One region of the Streptomyces sp. NPDC058195 genome, then DNA from elsewhere that is predicted to be linked to it. Evidence: riboswitches for the same ligand, from Rfam matches in the RefSeq annotation. Region 1 holds a riboswitch; each other region holds the start of a gene.
The links. A riboswitch is a leader RNA that binds a small molecule or an ion and turns the genes downstream of it on or off. The one in region 1 is predicted to bind cyclic di-AMP.
Positions count from the first base shown of each region.

Region 2: linked by a shared signal. The riboswitch ahead of ACFVWY_RS16500 (peptidoglycan DD-metalloendopeptidase family protein) and the one ahead of ACFVWY_RS03725 (NlpC/P60 family protein) in region 1 are both predicted to bind cyclic di-AMP.
Region 3: linked by a shared signal. The riboswitch ahead of ACFVWY_RS10720 (transglycosylase SLT domain-containing protein) and the one ahead of ACFVWY_RS03725 (NlpC/P60 family protein) in region 1 are both predicted to bind cyclic di-AMP.
Region 4: linked by a shared signal. The riboswitch ahead of ACFVWY_RS12805 (M23 family metallopeptidase) and the one ahead of ACFVWY_RS03725 (NlpC/P60 family protein) in region 1 are both predicted to bind cyclic di-AMP.

Region 1 covers NZ_JBHVVM010000002.1:371,616-375,927, reverse strand. The annotation lists gene ACFVWY_RS03740 (GNAT family N-acetyltransferase) at 1-79, opposite strand, end outside; gene ACFVWY_RS03735 (NlpC/P60 family protein) at 159-1,205, opposite strand; gene ACFVWY_RS03730 (hypothetical protein) at 1,483-1,836, shown strand; gene ACFVWY_RS03725 (NlpC/P60 family protein) at 1,907-3,034, opposite strand; cyclic di-AMP (ydaO/yuaA leader) riboswitch at 3,041-3,202, opposite strand; gene pcrA (DNA helicase PcrA) at 3,425-4,312, shown strand, end outside.
Region 2 covers NZ_JBHVVM010000011.1:161,761-166,072, forward strand. The annotation lists gene ACFVWY_RS16495 (alpha-galactosidase) at 1-1,840, shown strand, start outside; cyclic di-AMP (ydaO/yuaA leader) riboswitch at 2,136-2,292, shown strand; gene ACFVWY_RS16500 (peptidoglycan DD-metalloendopeptidase family protein) at 2,296-3,201, shown strand; gene ACFVWY_RS16505 (SGNH/GDSL hydrolase family protein) at 3,375-4,214, shown strand; gene ACFVWY_RS16510 (STM4011 family radical SAM protein) at 4,283-4,312, opposite strand, start outside.
Region 3 covers NZ_JBHVVM010000006.1:265,198-269,509, forward strand. The annotation lists gene ACFVWY_RS10715 (ABC-F family ATP-binding cassette domain-containing protein) at 1-1,424, opposite strand, end outside; cyclic di-AMP (ydaO/yuaA leader) riboswitch at 1,986-2,151, shown strand; gene ACFVWY_RS10720 (transglycosylase SLT domain-containing protein) at 2,218-2,649, shown strand; gene ACFVWY_RS10725 (hypothetical protein) at 2,656-2,973, opposite strand; gene ACFVWY_RS10730 (APC family permease) at 3,297-4,312, shown strand, end outside.
Region 4 covers NZ_JBHVVM010000008.1:108,283-112,594, forward strand. The annotation lists gene ACFVWY_RS12800 (M16 family metallopeptidase) at 1-869, shown strand, start outside; cyclic di-AMP (ydaO/yuaA leader) riboswitch at 1,107-1,272, shown strand; gene ACFVWY_RS12805 (M23 family metallopeptidase) at 1,286-2,110, shown strand; partial or broken gene ACFVWY_RS12810 (GntR family transcriptional regulator) at 2,336-3,027, shown strand; gene ACFVWY_RS12815 (HPr family phosphocarrier protein) at 3,175-3,456, opposite strand; gene ACFVWY_RS12820 (GNAT family N-acetyltransferase) at 3,630-4,312, shown strand, end outside.

The sequences.
Region 1 (4,312 bases):
ACGGCCCGGCCCGGAAATGATCCGGGGAACGCTGGGCGAGCGTGCGGGCGTGGGTCTGGACCTCGGCGTCCATGGGCATGTCGGGGTGTCCTCGGGCCGGTTGGTCGACGACGGGCCGCCGCCGGGGCGGCGGACGGCCCGGACCGGCGTCGGGGAGACTATGCCACCCGGGTCGCCCCGGCGAAGGGCATCTGGTCGATCGGGGCGACCCGGACCGGTGCGCCGGGGCGCGGGGCGTGGATCATCTGCCCGTTGCCGATGTAGAGCCCGACGTGGCTGATACCGGAGTAGAAGAACACCAGGTCCCCGGGGGCGAGTTCGGAGCGGCTCACCCGCTGCCCGGCGTTGATCTGGGTGTACGTGGTGCGGGGCAGCGAGACCCCGGCGGAGCGCCAGGCGGCCTGGGTGAGCCCGGAGCAGTCGAAGGAGGAGGGGCCGGTGGCCCCCCAGACGTACGGCTTGCCGAGCGCCCCGTACGCGAAGGCGACGGCCGCGGCGGCACGGCCGCTGGGCGCCTGGACGGAGCCGCGCGGCAGGGAACGGGACGCGCGGGCCGCCGAGCCGTGGCCGGTTTCCTCGTACGAGGAGCGCTGGGCCGGGGTCAGGCGGTTGAGGAGCCGTCTCGCCTCGGCCAGCCGGGCCGTGATCGTCGCCTTGTCCTTCCTCAGCTCGGTCCGGCGGAGGGTCAGGTCGGCGAGCTGCCCCGTGGCCTGGGCGCGCAGCGTGGCGATCCGGGCGACCTGATGCCGGACCCGGTCGAGCGCGACGGACTGGCGGTCCGCGACCCGGTCCAGGTACGACGCCCGCTCCAGGTACTGGTCGGGGTCGGAGGAGAGCGCCAGCTGCACGGAGGGGCCGAGGCCGCTCGTGCGGTACTGGGCGGCGGCGAAGGACCCCAGCTCCTGGCGGGAGGCGTGGAGGCGCTCGGTACGGCGGGCGGCCTCGTCACGCAGGGCGTCGAGGGCCCTCTCCGCGGCGCTGGCCTTCTCCTTCGCGCCGTTGTACCGCTCGGTGGCGACCTCCGCCTCGTGGTAGAGCCGGTCCACCTCGGACGTGACCTGGGCGGGGGTGCGCCGCGGTTCGGCGTGGGCCGCGGGGCCGGGCAGAGCGGCGGCGGTGGCGGCCCCGGTGAGGGCGAGGGTCGCCGCGGTGCGGGCAGCAGGGCCGCTGTACAGGCGCTGCTTGGGTTTCCGATGCGCTGCCACGGGGGCGTGCGTCCTTCCTGACGACTGCCCGACGGGGGCTACCGGCGGGCCCGGTGACCCGGTCAGTGAGTGACGCTAAACCCGGGGCACGGGCCGGAGCCGTAATGACGCATATTGCTCGTTTTTGGCGTGGCATTGCCGTCGATTGATCGGAAAAATTGCATCAGAGTGATGCAATTGGTGCAGGTGCACGTGAAGCGACACGTGGGCGTGTGTGCCCCGCGAAGGTGGACCTGCCTGCCGGGGGGTGATATGGCCACGGCTAGGCTGCGGCCTCATGGACGTACTCATTCATGTCTTCGTCGCCCTGCACATCATCGGCATCGCTTCCCTGCTGGGCGGATTCCTGACCCAGATGAAGGCGATGGGCGCGGGCACGGCCCGGTTCGTCCCGGCGATGCTCCACGGCGCGCTGGCCATGCTGGTCACCGGTGTCGCGCTGGTCGGGATGCGCGAGACCGACGGCGGCCACGTGAACAACATCAAGATCGGCGTGAAGCTGCTGGTCCTGATCGTGATCCTCGCGCTGGTCTACATCAAGCGGGACGAGGAGAAGGTCGACAAGGGCGCCTTCGCCGCGGTCGGCGGGCTGACGCTCCTCAACATCTTCATCGCCACGCTCTGGACCTGATCCCGTTCCCGGCCGCCGGGCGGACCCGGCGGCCGGGCGCGGTACGCGGTACGCGCGTGCCCGCCGCCGGCTACGCGGGGCGCACGCTGCCGTAGATCGGCATGTAGTAGATCGACTCCTCGCGCACGTTCGCCCCGGGCTTCGGCGCGTGGATCATCATCCCGTCGCCCTTGTAGATGCCGACGTGGCTGATGTCGTCGTAGAAGAAGACCAGGTCTCCCGGCCGCAGGTCCGCCGTGGCGACCCGGGTGCCGGTCTTGACCTGGTCCCAGGTGGTCCGCGGGATGTCCACGCCCGCGGCTTTCCACGCGGCCTGGGTCAGCCCGGAGCAGTCGTACGACGCCGGGCCCGTCGCGCCCCACACGTACGGCTTGCCTATCTGGGCCCGAGCGAAGGCAAGGACCTGACCGGCCTTGGTGCCGGTACTGCTGCCCGTACCCGTGCCTGTGCCCGTATCTGTACCTGTACCGGCGGGCTTCTTCGTCTCCTCCTCGGCCTTGGCTGCGGCCTGCCGCTTGGCCAGCTCCTCGGCCTTGCGCCTGGCCTCCGCCTCCTTCGTCCGCTCGATCTCCGCGAGCCGCGCCTTCTCCTCGGCGGTCAGCTTCGACAGCAGCGTGCGCGCCTCGGACAGCTTCGTGCGGACGTCCTGCTTGCTGGCGCGCAGCGAGGCCTGGGCCGTCGTCAGCGTCTCCAGGCTCCGTACCGCCTCGGCCCGCTTCTTCGCGGTCCTCGTCTGCTGGGTGCGGAAGTCCGTGACCGCCTTCTGCTGGCGGCTGGTCATCCGCTCCATCAGCTGGTTCTGGTCGAAGTACGACTGCGGGTCGTCGGCCAGGAAGAACGTGGCGGTCGGCGCGACGGAACCGTTGCGGTACTGCGCGGCGGCGAAGGCGCCCAGCGTCCTGCGGGCGTCGTTGAGCTTGTCGGCGCGCTGGGCGACGTCCTCCAGCAGGGCATCGACCGTGGCGCGCTGGGCGGCGGACGCCTCCTTCGCCTGGTTGTACTTCTGGGTCGCGGTACCCGCCTGCCGGTAGAGGTCGTCGACCTTCTTCTGGACATCCTCGATGCCCGGCTTCGGGTCCGGCGCGGCCACCGCGCTCTGCGTGGAGAGCAGCGTCACGGACGCCAGGGCCGCGGTGGTGAGCCCGACGGCCGGTGCGGTGGAGCGCACCCGGGTGCGCGGTTTGCGGTGCGATGCCAAAACGGCATCTCCTTCCGTGGACCGCCTACCGGGTTAGCTGTCGGGTTCGGACGAACGGAAGGCGCCCTACGGTCCGTGTGGGGGGAGGACCGATTCACCCCGGTACTGCGTCTGGGCCCCCGGCTCCGGACTCCCGCGAGGGCAGCCCGGATTCGGCGCGGGCGTCCGCTCGGCGTGGTTCGCCGCAAGGGGGTCGGGCCGCCCGGTCGAGCACGCTAGCCAACCCGTGGTACCGCTGTGAAGGTTGATGTTCGATATGCCCGATACATCTTCGTGACCCGCGTGACGGAGGCAGGGGCGCTCACCCACCGTGGGGCGCCGGTCCCGCTCCGTACCGCCTCGCGGAACGCCCGCCGGGGGCCAGGGGTCAGCCCGTAGACTCGGCAAGCGATGAGCAGCCTCTTTGACGACAGTTTCCTGGCCAGCCTCCAGCACTCGGAGGAACAGCCCCCGCCGCCCCCCGAGGACGCCGCACCCGAAGAGGTGCCGGAGGGTCTGTTCGAGGGCGTCTTCGACGGCCCGCCGCCCAGGGACTCCTACTACCGCGACGGCGCCCCCCGCCCCGTCATTGACGCCGCGGCCCTCCTCGACGGGCTGAACACCGAGCAGCGCGCCGCCGTCGTCCACGCGGGCTCCCCGCTGCTCATCGTCGCCGGGGCCGGTTCGGGCAAGACCCGGGTGCTGACGCACCGGATCGCCCATCTCCTCGCCGAGCGCGGGGTGCACCCCGGCCAGATCCTGGCGATCACGTTCACCAACAAGGCCGCGGGCGAGATGAAGGAGCGCGTCGAGCAGCTCGTCGGTCCGCGCGCCAACGCCATGTGGGTCATGACCTTCCACAGCGCGTGCGTACGCATCCTGCGCCGTGAGTCGAAGCGGCTCGGCTTCACCTCGTCGTTCTCGATCTACGACGCGGCCGACTCCAAGCGGCTGATGGCCCTGGTCTGCCGCGACCTCGACCTGGACCCGAAGCGCTTCCCGCCGAAGTCGTTCACGGCCAAGGTCTCCAACCTGAAGAACGAGCTGATCGACGAGGAGACCTTCGCCGCTCAGGCCGCCGACGGCTTCGAGAAGACCCTCGCCCAGGCCTACGCGATGTACCAGTCCCGGCTGCGCGAGGCCAACGCGCTGGACTTCGACGACATCATCATGACGACGGTCCACCTGCTCCAGGCCTTCCCCGACGTCGCCGAGCACTACCGCCGCCGCTTCCGGCACGTCCTGGTCGACGAGTACCAGGACACCAACCACGCCCAGTACACCCTGGTGCGCGAGCTG
Region 2 (4,312 bases), on a different contig from region 1:
GCTCGTCCGCGGCACCGAGTGGGCCTTTCACGCCGCCGTGACCGAGGGCGACGAACTGCGGATCGGCTTCACCGATGCCGTGCACCGCCTCTCCCTGACCCTGCACTACCGGATGAGGGACGATTCCGACGTCGTGGAGCGCTGGGCCACCGTCACCCACACCGGTCCGGACGGCCCGCCGCTGGAACTGCTGCGCGCCGACGCGGCCGCCTGGTCGCTGCCCGCCCGCGACGGCTGGCGGCTGAGCCGGCTGCACGGCCGCTGGTCGGCCGAGACCCGGATCGAGCGCGCGGAACTGCTCCACGGCGAGGGCGTCATCTCCAGCAGGCGCGGCCACACCGGCCACCAGTACCTCCCGTGGGCCGCGCTGGACGCCGACGGCGCGGCCACCGAGGAGAGCGGGGAGGTCTACGGCTGCGCGCTCGGCTGGTCCGGCTCCTGGCGGATCAGCGTGCAGCGGCTGCCCGACGGACTCGTGCAGATCACCGGCGGCGCCGGGCATGACGAATCCGGGCTGCTCCGGCTCGCCCCGGGGGAGTCGTACACCACCCCCGTGTTCGCCGGGCTCTGGAGTGACGGTGGCTTCGGCGGGGCCAGCCGGGCCTGGCACGCCTGGCAGCTGGCTCATGTCATCCCGGACGCGCGGAGCCTGCGGCCGGTGCTCTACAACTCCTGGGAGGCGACCGGCTTCGCCATCTCGCTGGACCAGCAGCGTGCCCTCGCCCGGCGCGCCGCGGCGATGGGCGTCGAGCTGTTCGTGGTGGACGACGCCTGGTTCGGGCGGCGGACCAGCGACCGGGCCGGGCTCGGTGACTGGACCCCCAATCCGGACCGCTTCCCCGGCGGGCTGAAGCCGCTCGCCGACGAAGTGCACGGGCTCGGCATGCGGTTCGGTATCTGGGTCGAACCGGAAATGGTCAACCCTGACAGCGACCTCTACCGCGCGCACCCCGACTGGGTCCAGCACGTCCCCGGCCGGGCCCGGACGGAGTACCGCAACCAGCTGGTGCTCAATCTGGCCCGGCCCGATGTCCAGGAGTACCTCTGGGAGCGGCTGCACGCGCTGCTCTCCGGCACCCCCGTCGACTACGTGAAGTGGGACTTCAACCGCTGCTTCACCGACCCGGGCTGGCCCGGTGAGGAGTATCCCCAGAAGATCTGGACCGCCCATGTGGACGCCCTGTACGCGCTGATCGACCGGCTCAGGGCCGCCCACCCCGCCGTTGCCTTCGAGTCCTGCTCGGGCGGGGGCGGCCGGATCGACCTGGGCATCCTGTCCCGTACCGACCAGGTGTGGACCTCCGACAACACCGACCCGCTCGACCGGCTCGCCATCCAGGAGGGCTTCGGGCACCTCCACCCGGCCCGGGTGATGGCCGCCTGGGTCACCGACAGCCCGAACCGCCAGCTCAACGGCAGGGTCAGCTCGCTGCGATTCCGCTTCGTGAGCGCCATGGCCGGGGTGCTCGGCATCGGCGGGAACCTCACCGAATGGAGCGAGCAGGAGCTGACCGAGGCGCGCGGCTGGGTGGACCTCTACAAGGAGATCCGCCCCGTGGTGCAGCACGGGGCGCTGTACCGGCTGCGCGAGCCGCGCGGCGGACTCAGCGCGGTCCAGTACGTCCTCGGCGAGGAGGCCGTGGTCCTGATGTGGCTGGAGGCCCAGCGGTACGGGGAACGCCCCCCGGCCCTGCGGCTGCGCGGGCTCGACCCCGCGGCCGTGTACACCTGCCGGGAGACCGGGGCGGTCCACCACGGCTCGGTGCTGCTGCACCAGGGGCTGCACACCGGGCTCCGGGGCGATCTCGACGCGCGGGTGCTGCGCCTGCGACGGAGCTGAGCACCCGAGGTGTCCGTAATGCGCACTTTTTCCTAACATCGCCTGCTTGTAAGGGAGATGGCCGGCGTCCCGTGAGCGGGATCATATTCGTGACGGTGTGTGGCGGCGGCCCCGGCGGGCATTCCGTACCCGGTGCGGAATGACAAGATCCGTAATCCACGGAGGGTGACCGGAATTCCGCGCCGAATTCCCGGAACGGAATACCGGGGTGGAACCTGCCGCTTGTTCTCGCCGTCCCGGCTCGCTTACGGTCACCGTCATTCCGGACGGTCCGCCCAATCCTGCCGCCGACCGGAATTCACATCCACTTATCGCGTGGCAGGAGCGGGGGAACCAGGTAGGCCGCCGACCGGGGAAATCCGGCCGGCTAGGGGTGAAGTCGCACGTGGTGCGGCCGGGCATCTCCAGCCCGAACCCGACAGCTCACCTCGCAGGCGCCGGAGAGGACAGACGCCATGCCCAACACGGGTAAGCACCGCCGTACCAAGATCGGCCCCATCGCCCGCGGCATCGCCGCGGTCGGCACCGGTGGCGCCGTCATCGCACTGCCGCTGCTCGGCGCCACCGGCGCCCACGCCGCGGAGCAGTCGGCCCCGGCCGCCGCGCCGGAGCGGGCCGCCACCGCGCACACCGCGCCGAAGTCCGCCCCGAAGGCCGCGCCCGCCACGTACTCCGTCGTGTCCGGCGACTACCTGTCGAAGATCGCCGCCGAGCACCAGGTCAAGGGCGGCTGGCAGAAGCTGTACCAGGACAACCGCGAGGTCGTCGGCGAGAACCCGGGCCTGATCTTCCCCGGCATGAAGCTGACCCTCTCCGCGGCGACCGCGGCCAAGGCCGCACCCGCCGGCGCCGGCGCCGGTTCCGCCCTGCCGTCGAAGGCCCTCGCCCCGGCCGCCGAGAAGCCGGCTCCGGCCGAATCCGCCGCTGAGGAGGCCCCGGCCGCCGAGAGCACCGCTTCCGGCTACGCCCACCCGGTCCCCGGCAACCACACCACCAATTACCGGGCCTCCGGCTCCAACTGGTCCAGTGGCAGCCACACCGGTATCGACTTCCCCGTCGGCACCGGTACCGGCGTCAAGGCCATCACCTCCGGCACCGTCGTCGCCGCCGGCTGGGGCGGTGCCTACGGCAACCAGATCGTCGTCAAGCACGCCGACGGCCACTACTCGCAGTACGGCCACCTGTCCTCCCTGTCCGTCTCGGCGGGCCAGGCCGTGAGCGTCGGCCAGCAGGTCGGCCTCTCCGGCGCCACCGGCAACGTCACCGGCCCGCACCTGCACTTCGAGGTGCGCACCGGCCCGGAGTACGGCTCGGACATCGACCCGATCGCCTTCCTGGCCTCGCACGGTATCCACGTCTGAGCGTGACCTGAGGGGCGTGACCTGAGGGAACCGAAGGGGCGGTGCGCGGTGGCGCACCGCCCCTTCCGGCTATTCCCTCTTTGCCAAAAACTGACCGGGTGGTCTATCTCACCACCCGTCAACCCTTTATTACGGTCGCGTAGGTCACATTCGGCAGTGCAGGATAAGCGCTTGTGGCAGACGATTCGAGAAATATGCAACGTGGCGTCATCAACCGGCAGGGCGTCATCGGGTCGTACGCGGCGATCGGCGACAGCTTCACCGAGGGAGTCGGTGACCCCGGCCCGGACGGCACCTTCGTCGGCTGGGCGGACCGATTCGCGGTACTTCTCGCGGACCAGCTTCCGGACCCCGGCGCGGCGCTCGACGCCGGAGATTACGCGGAATTCAGATACGCCAATCTCGCCGTACGCGGACGCCTCCTCGACCAGATCGTCGAGGAGCAGGTGCCGCGCGCCAAGGAGCTCGCCCCCGACCTGGTGAGCTTCTGCGCGGGCGGCAACGACATCATCCGGCCCGGCACCGACCCCGACGACGTGGCCGAACGCTTCGAGCGCGCCGTCGCCGAGCTCACCGGGGCGGTGGGCACGGTCATGGTCACCACCGGCTTCGACACCCGGGACATTCCCGTGCTGCGCCATCTGCGCGGCAAGATCGCCACGTACACCGCCCATGTACGGGCCATCGCCGACCGCTACGACTGCCCGGTCCTGGACCTGTGGTCGCTGCGGTCCGTCCAGGACCGGCGCGCCTGGGGTGACGACCGGCTCCACCTGTCGCCCGAGGGACACACCAGGGTCGCGCTGCGCGCCGCCCAGGTCCTCGGCATCGACGTACCGGCCGACCCCGACCAGGAATGGCCCCCGCAGGCCCAGCGCGGCACCCTGGAGGTGCGGCGCGACGACATCCACTGGGCGCGCGAGCACCTGGTGCCGTGGATCGGGCGGCGGCTGCGGGGCGAGTCCTCCGGCGACCACGTCGAGGCCAAGCGCCCCGACCTGCTGCCGCTGTAGAGCCCCCGAGGCTACGCGGCGGAGCCCCCTGTGAAGCACCGCCGCTGCCCGGCGGACGTGGCCGGACCTCAGCCACGCCCGCCGGGCAGCGGCGGTGA
Region 3 (4,312 bases), on a different contig from region 1:
GCGAGCATCGTCGCGGCCAGCGCGGCACGGAACCGTTCGCCGCCCGAGAGGGTGCCCGCCGGCTGCTCGGCGCGTTTCCCCTGGAAGAGGAAGCGCGCGAGCTGGGCGCGGATGTGGTTGTCGGTGATCCCGGGAGCCATGCGGGCCGCGTTCGCCGCCACGCTCAGCTCCGGGTCCAGCACATCGAGCCGCTGCGGGAGGAACCGCGTCGGCACGTAGGTCCTGGCCTCGCCGGACAGCGGGGCCAGCTCGCCGGTGAGCGTGCGCAGCAGCGTCGTCTTCCCCGCGCCGTTGCGGCCGACGAGCGCGACCCGTTCGGGGCCGTGCACCTGGAGGTTTCCGTCGCGCAGGCGGCCGAACCGGGGGCGCAGTTCGCTCACGGTCAGTACGGTGCGCCCGGCGGGCACCGCGGTGTGCGGCAGGCTCACCCGGATCTCGGCATCGTCGCGGATCGCGTCCGCGGCCTCCTCGCGCCGCTCGCGCGCCTCACTGAGCCGCTCCTCGTGGACGCCGCGGAGCTTGCCCGCGGACTCCTGGGCGGACCGCTTGCGGCGGCCGGCCAGGATCTTCGGCAGGCCCCCCTCGATCTCGGCCTTCTTTCCGGTGCGCTGACGCCGGGCCAGCTTCGTACGGGTCTCCTCCAGTTCGCGCTTCTGGCGGCGTACGTCCGCCTCGGCGGCGCGGAGCATCCGGCCGGCGGCCTCCTGCCCGGTGGCCACGGCCTCCTGGTACGCCGACCAGCCGCCCCCGTACCAGTTCACCGATCCTGCGCGCAGTTCGGCGATGCGGTCCACGCGCTCCAGCAGCTCGCGGTCGTGGCTGACCACGACCAGTACGCCCGAGTGCCAGGAGTCGACGGCCTCGTACAGCCTCTGGCGCGCGAACAGGTCCAGGTTGTTGGTGGGTTCGTCCAGGAGCAGGATGTCGGGCCGTTCGAGCAGCAGCGCCGCCAGGCGCAGCAGCACGGTCTCCCCACCGGACAACTCGCCCACGGTGCGGTCGAGTTCGACGCTGCCGAGGCCGAGCGAGCCCAGGGTCGCCAGGGCCCTTTCCTCGACGTCCCAGTCGTCGCCGACCGTCTCGAAGTGCTTCTCGTCGACATCTCCGGACTCGATGGCCCGCAGCGCCTCGCGCCGCTTCGCGATGCCGAGCGCGACGTCCACCCGCAGGGTGGTGTCGAGAGTGATGTTCTGCGGCAGGTACGCGAGGCTGCCGCCGATGGTCACCGAGCCTTCGGACGGGCGCAGCTGCCCGGTGAGCAGCCGCAGCAGAGTGGACTTGCCGGCACCGTTGTTGCCGACGAGTCCGATCCGGCCGCGGCCGATGCTCAGCGAGAGCCCGTCGAAGACCGTGGTGCCGTCCGGCCAGCGGAAGGTCAGGGCCGAGCAGGTGAGAGAGGCGCTGGGGGCGGTGGGTGTCGCCATGGTTTTCCTCGCAGTCGCGGGTCGCAATGAAGGGGGGATTCGTATGCGAGCACCACGCGACCGGGCGGCGGAGAAAAGGTACGGCGGTCCTGGAGATCGAGGGACGGCTCATGCACCGAGGTCGCATCCACGCGAGGTCACGGGCAGTGCGGAAGCACTGCGGCAACGTGACGTGCGTACGGCGGGATGCCGTACGGCGTGGTGTTCGCGGACCTCAGATGCGCAACGTCCACCTCTATCGGAGACAACAGGACGTGAAAACCATAACGGCGGGGAGCTGGGTTGGCAACGTCCGCCGACCTGCGGGGGAGGTGCGTGGAGCCGGATGCGGAATGCCTCTTTCGTTATTCCGTGGCGCGAGTCACACCCTGCCCGTGGTGACGGTGCCGCGCGCTCCGGAACCCTTTTCCCGCAAGGGCCGGGCCCGGTCGGTGTGAGGTGGGTTACGGGGAATTCGGCTTCTTGATCTTGTATGCGAACTACCTGCGGAAAATAGGGTCTTGTCCGCTTCGGCTTCCCTCGCCTACGGTCTCCCTCAATCCGGGCGGAACGCCGAATCCTGCCGCTGTCCGGCCCATTCCGACCACTCGTGTACGGCAGGAGCGGGGAACCCAGGTACGTCGCCGGTCCGGACACCGGGCGGCTCGGGGTGAAGCCGCGCTCTCGCGCGGCCGGGCAGCTCCAGCCCGAACCCGACAGCTCACCTCGCAGGCGACGGAGAGGAACCACCATGACCTTCACCGGTACGCGCCGTCGACGCACCGCCACCTCGCTGACCAGGGGCTTCATAGGCATGGGCACGGGAGTGGCCGCGCTGCTGCTGCCGCTGCTCGGTGCCCAGGCCGCCTCGGCGGCACCGGCCCCGCAGGCCATCACCGCGACCGCCGCGCAGCCCGCGGCCTACACGGACGATCTGGACGGCTGGATCAAGGAATCGCTCGCCGTCATGGCCGAGCACAGCATCCCCGGCAGCTACGAGGGAATCCACCGCAACATCATGCGCGAGTCCTCCGGCAACCCGCTCGCCGTCAACAACTGGGACTCCAACGCCGCCGCCGGAACCCCGTCCAAGGGCCTGCTCCAGATCATCGACCCGACGTTCCTCGCCTACCACGTGCCCGGCACATCGACGGACAGCTTCGACCCCGTCGCCAACATCGCCGCGGCGTGCAACTACGCCGCCGACCGGTACGGTTCCATCGACAACGTCAACGGCGCCTACTGACCCCGGTCACTCCGGGGCGGATCCCGCCGCCTGCTCCGGTTCGGCGCGGGGCGGGAGCGGCACGGTGGCCGCCGCCCCGTTCCGCACCGCCCGCACCGCGGCTTCGTGCAGGCGGCGGCTGTCCTCCTCCGAACAGCACGCCACGGGGCTGCCCGCCATGGTGAACCAGTCGATCGCCCCCGAGTACTGCACCGTGATCTGGGCCGTGTCCTCGGCCCAGGTCGTGTGCACCGTCAGGTCCCCGGACAGGACTCCGACCTCCTCCGTCAGCACGCCACCGTGCCCGGAGAACACACCACAAGTCGTCCACGACGCCCAAGCCATGCATCCAGGCTGGCACCGGGGCGGCGAATGCGCGACCCATGGGCCCCGCCCGCGCGCCGGATGCTGGACACGGGCGAAATTTTCCGTCCGTCCCCCCTTCGGTTCCCGCACCGCCGATCTCCGGACGCCTCCTACCCAGTTCACGTCAAATCGTCGAAGAAGGTTGCTGGAACAACGGATTCCGTAGGTGAACACCTCTTGACCTGCGGAAGACGTCAGGATTGCATGGCGCGCTGGGAGCGACGAAACCACACTTCATGTCCTCGTCTGGAGGCGATACCGCTCCCGTGCTCAGACACCGCACTTTTGATCGGAACCGCACGATGACCGACACGCTCAGCGCACCACAGGCACTCGCCCCGGCGACCGGCCCCACCCCCCAGAAGCTCAAGCGCTCCATCGGCGTCGTGGGCGGCACGCTGCTCACGCTCTCCTGCGTGACGCCCGCCTCGACCCTCTTCGTGGTCGTGCCGGACCTCTTCTCCAGCCTCGGTACGTACACCGCCCTGACCATCGCCATCGGCTCGCTGCTCTGCGTCGCGGTCGCCTTCTGCTACTCGGAACTGGGCACCCTCATTCCCAGCGCCGGCGGTGAGTACGCCATGGTGTCGACCATGGCGGGACGGCTCGCCGGATGGCTCGTCTTCGTGCTCTCGCTGCTGGTCGTGATGATCGTGCCCCCGGTGATCTCCATGGGGACGGCGGACTACCTGGCGCCCCTCGTGCACATACCGGCCCCCATCGCAGGCGCCGGAGTCATGCTGCTCGCCACCCTCGCGGGCCTGCTGGACCTGCGCGCCAACGCGTGGATCACCGGAATCTTCCTGGTCCTCGAAGTGATCGCGGCGGGCGTCGTCGCCGTGCTGGGCTTCGCCCACACCGAGCGCGGCGGATCGGCGCTGGTGCACGGCACGGTCGCCACGACCGGCGGTTCCCACTCCACCGTCACCGCGATGATGGTGATCTCCGGACTGGCCATCGCGCTCTTCATCACCCAGGGCTTCTCCACCGCCGTCTACCTCTCCGAAGAGCTGGAGAACCCGCGGCGCAACGTGGCCCGCACCGTGCTCGCCACCCTCGCCATCTCCAGCGCCGTCATCCTGATCCCGGTCATCGCCATCACCCTGGGTGCCCCGGACCTGGAGGCCCTGACCTCAGGCGACCTCAACACCATGGTCGCCGCCTGGTCCAACTCGGCGGTCGGCACCTTCGTCAGCCTCTGCGTCGCCCTCGCGATCATCAACGCGGGCATCGTCATGGTCATCCAGAACTCCCGGGTGCTCTTCGCCTCGGCCCGCGACAAGGCATGGCCCGCACCGGTCAACAACGCCCTGGCCCG
Region 4 (4,312 bases), on a different contig from region 1:
CGCGTCCGCGCCAGGGCACCGAGGAGACGGTGGAGCGGATCGACGCGGCGGCCGTGCGCGCCTTCTTCGAGGCCCACGTCCGGCCGTCCGCCGCGACCGCCGTGGTCGTCGGTGACCTCACCGGCATCGATCTGGACGCCCTGCTCGCCGACACCCTGGGCGACTGGTCGGGCGAGGCCGCCGAGTCCCGCCCGGTGCCTCCGATCACCGCCGACGACACCGGCCGCGTGGTGATCGTCGACCGTCCCGGCGCGGTCCAGACCCAGCTGCTGATCGGCAGGGTCGGCGCCGACCGCCACGACCGTGTGTGGCCGGCCCAGGTGCTCGGCACCTACTGCCTGGGCGGCACGCTCACCTCCCGCCTCGACCGGGTGCTGCGCGAGGAGAAGGGCTACACGTACGGCGTGCGGGCCTTCGCCCAGGTGCTGCGCTCGACGGCCCCGGGCTCCGCCTCGGGCGCCACCGGTGCCTCGATGCTGGCCATCAGCGGTTCGGTGGACACGGAGTCCACCGAACCGGCGCTGAAGGACCTGTGGACGGTCCTGCGGACGCTGGCGGCCGGGGGCCTCACCGACGAGGAGCGCGAGACGGCGGTGCAGAACCTGGTGGGCGTGGCGCCCCTGAAGTTCGAGACGGCGGCCTCCGTCGCGGGAACCCTCGCCGACCAGGTCGAGCAGCATCTGCCGGACGACTACCAGGCGCAGCTGTACGCCCGCCTCGCGGAGACCGGCACGGTCGAGGCGACCGCGGCGGTCGTCAACGCCTTCCCGGTCGACCGGCTGGTCACGATCCTGGTCGGCGACGCGGCCCGGATCGAGGAGCCCGTCCGGACCCTGGGCATCGGAGAGGTGACGGTGGTCACCGGCTGACCGGCTGGTCATCGGTCGGCCTCTGGCCGCACCGATCGGTACGCAGTGGGGCAAAGGGGCGACCCTCGCGAGCGAGATCTCGCGAGAGTCGCCCCTTTTGTCCGTTCTGTTGCAAGGGTTGCCTGTCTGCCCTGTGGGATGCGCTACAAAACGCCCTGTCCGTTTGGCGGATGAAAGTCGCCCCGTTTAGCGTCGGCACGACTGTTCGCCACTCGTATGCCGCATCCGCGACGTACCGGACAGTCATCGCCGAGTCCCCGTCCGGCGCGAGCCCGGGGAGCCGGGGACCCACGCAGTCCCTGGGGTGAATCGGACGCCTGAGCCCCAAGGGGCCGGGGCGCCCGTAGGAGACCTTCCTGCTCCGAACCCGTCAGCTAACCCGGTAGGCGAGAAGGAAGGAAAGGATCAGCCACTCCATGGCGTTCACCCGTGCCACCGGGAAGCATCGTGCCCCGGGCCGACTGAAGCGCAAGGGCGCGAAGGCCGTCGGCGTCGCGGCCCTGGCCACCACCGGCGTCATCGGCGGTCTGGCCGCCCCGGCCGTCGCCGCGGACGCCGAGTCCGCCGCCGTCGAGGACACCGGCCTGACCCAGGTCCTCACCATCGACGAGACCCTCGCCGAGCGGATCGGAGCCCAGGCCGACGCGCAGCGGCACCAGGCCGACGCCGCGGCGAAGGCCGAGGCCGAGGCCAAGGCGAAGGCGAAGGCCGAGGCGCGGAAGAAGGCAGCGGCCAAGAAGAAGGCCGAGGCCAAGGCGGCTGCGGAGCGCGCGGCCGAGTCCCGCGCCGGGACGGCGACCCGTGTCGCCCGGTCCGCCGAGCGCACCGCGCTGGGCGCCTTCCACCTTCCGGTCGCCGGTTCGTACGTCTCCACCAGCTACAAGTCCGGCGGCTCGCTCTGGTCCTCCGGCAGTCACTCGGGCGTCGACTTCCACGCCGCGTCCGGCAGCTCCGTCGTCGCCGTCGGCGCCGGTACGGTCGTCGAGGCCGGCTGGGGCGGCGCGTACGGCAACAACATCGTGCTCCGGATGGCGGACGGCACGTACACGCAGTACGGCCACCTCTCCTCGATCGGTGTCGCGGTCGGTCAGGGCGTCGCCGCGGGCCAGCAGATCGGCCTCTCCGGTTCGACCGGGAACTCCACCGGGCCGCACCTTCACTTCGAGGCCCGGACGACGCCGTCGTACGGCTCCGACGTGGACCCGGTCGCGTACCTGCGCGCCCATGGCGCCGCCCTCTGACCGGCGCACCGCCACAGCTTCCGCCGAAGGCCCCGGGCTCCGCGTCCGGGGCCTTCGGCGTGCCCGCCGTGCGGTACGGGCGACCGCCCGGCGCCGGACCTTCGCGCGGCCGGAAGGTATTCATGAATTTCCACCCGGCATCGGAAATGGTGCCGCATTGCCATAGAGTCACGGAACAGGCGTCGGGCAGCCGCTTTTAGCGGGCATGGAGACGGAGGTTCGGGCATGCGCATTCCCGCGCATTCGGTAAGTACGGCGATCCGTGACGACATCGTCTCCGGTGTCTTCGGGCGCGGCAGCCGTCTCAGGGAGGAGGTGCTGGCCCGGCGGTACGGGGTCTCCCGCGTCCCGGTCCGCGAAGCGCTGCGCACCCTGGAGTCCGAGGGCTTCGTGGTCACCCGCAGACACGCGGGTGCCTGTGTCGCCGAGCCCACCGACCTGGAGGCGGCCGACCTCCTGGAGGTCCGGATGCTGCTGGAGCCGCTGGGTGCCGCCCGCGCCGCGCAGCGCCGCACCGAGGCCCACCTCAAGGTGCTGTGCGGCCTCGTGCGCCTCGGTCACGACCGGGTGCGGCGGGGCGAGGGCGAGGATCTGCGCGCGCTGGGCGGCTGGTTCCACGAGACGCTGGCACAGGCCTCCGGCAGCCCTGGCCTGATCGCCCTGCTCGGCCAGCTGCGGCACAAGATCGCCTGGATGTACGTGGTCGAGCAGCCGGCCCGGCCGGCGGACGCCTGGGCCGAGCGCGGGGCCATCGTGGACGCGGTGGCGCGCGGTGACGCCGACCGGGCCAGGGCGCTGGCCGTCCACCACGCGGAGCGAGCGGCGGCCGGGCACCGGCTGCGCTCCCGGCTTCCCGCGCCGATGCCCGGGTGAGGCCCCCGCAACATTCCGAAAACACCGCGGGCATCCGTTGTTAACGAGGACGCCGTATAAAAGGGATGAGGTTCCGTGCGGCCGGCCTTCTGGATTTCCCGTACCGCATTTCTTTCCCGGTTGAATGTCCCGGAACGTGAAAAAGCCGCGGCCCTGTTCGGTGGTGCCGCGGCTCTTTCGGTGAAAACGCTTCAGACGGTCTCCGGAAGCTCTTCGAGTCCCTCGGCGACCAGCTTCGCCAGACGGTCCAGAGCGGCTTCGGCGTCGTCCGCCTCGGAAGCGAGCACGATCTCCTCGCCCCCCTGTGCGCCGAGGCCGAGGACCGCGAGCATGGACGCGGCGTTCACCGGGGTGCCCTCGGACCTGGCGATCGTCACGGGGACGCCGGAAGCCGTGGCGGCACGGACGAAGATGGAAGCGGGGCGGGCGTGCAGGCCCTCGGCCCAACCGACGTTGACGCGGCGCTCAGCCATGGTTCTGCCCTTCACGAATCAACAGTTGTCTAGACCATTCTCGCATGCGGTGCGCGGTGTTCCGGCCGAGCCGCCGGACGTCCGTGACGTGCGGGACATCCCTTGATCGGCCCTCCCAGACTGCCCCGGCCCCGGTACGTACGCGACCGCTGACAGAGCCGTAGGCTTTGCCCATGGAGCCCGCCCCGGAGCAGAGTCCCCATCATGTCTACCCCGACCACTGGGAAGCGGACGTCGTCCTCCGCGACGGCGGCACCGCGCGCATCAGGCCCATCACCACCGACGACGCCGAGCGACTGGTCAGCTTCTACGAGCAGGTCTCCGACGAGTCGAAGTACTACCGGTTCTTCGCCCCGTATCCCCGGCTGTCCGACCGGGACGTGCACCGCTTCACCCATCACGACTACGTCGACCGGGTGGGGCTCGCCGTCACGGTCGGCGGCGAGTTCATCGCGACCGTCCGCTACGACCGGATCGACGAGCGGGGCAGGCCCGCCTCCGCGCCCGCCGACGAGGCCGAGGTCGCGTTCCTGGTCCAGGACGCGCACCAGGGCCGCGGCGTGGCCTCGGCGCTCCTCGAACACATCGCGGCCGTCGCCCGCGAGCGCGGCATCCGCCGCTTCGCCGCCGAGGTGCTGCCCGCCAACACCAAGATGATCAAAGTGTTCCGGGACGCCGGGTACACCCAGCAGCGCAGCTTCGAGGACGGCTCCGTCCACCTCACCCTGGACCTCGAACCGACCGCCGAGTCCCTCGCCGTCCAGCGCGGCCGCGAGCACCGGGCCGAGGCCCGCTCCGTGCAACGCCTGCTGGCCCCCGGCTCCGTGGCCGTCATCGGCGTCGGCCGGACCCCCGG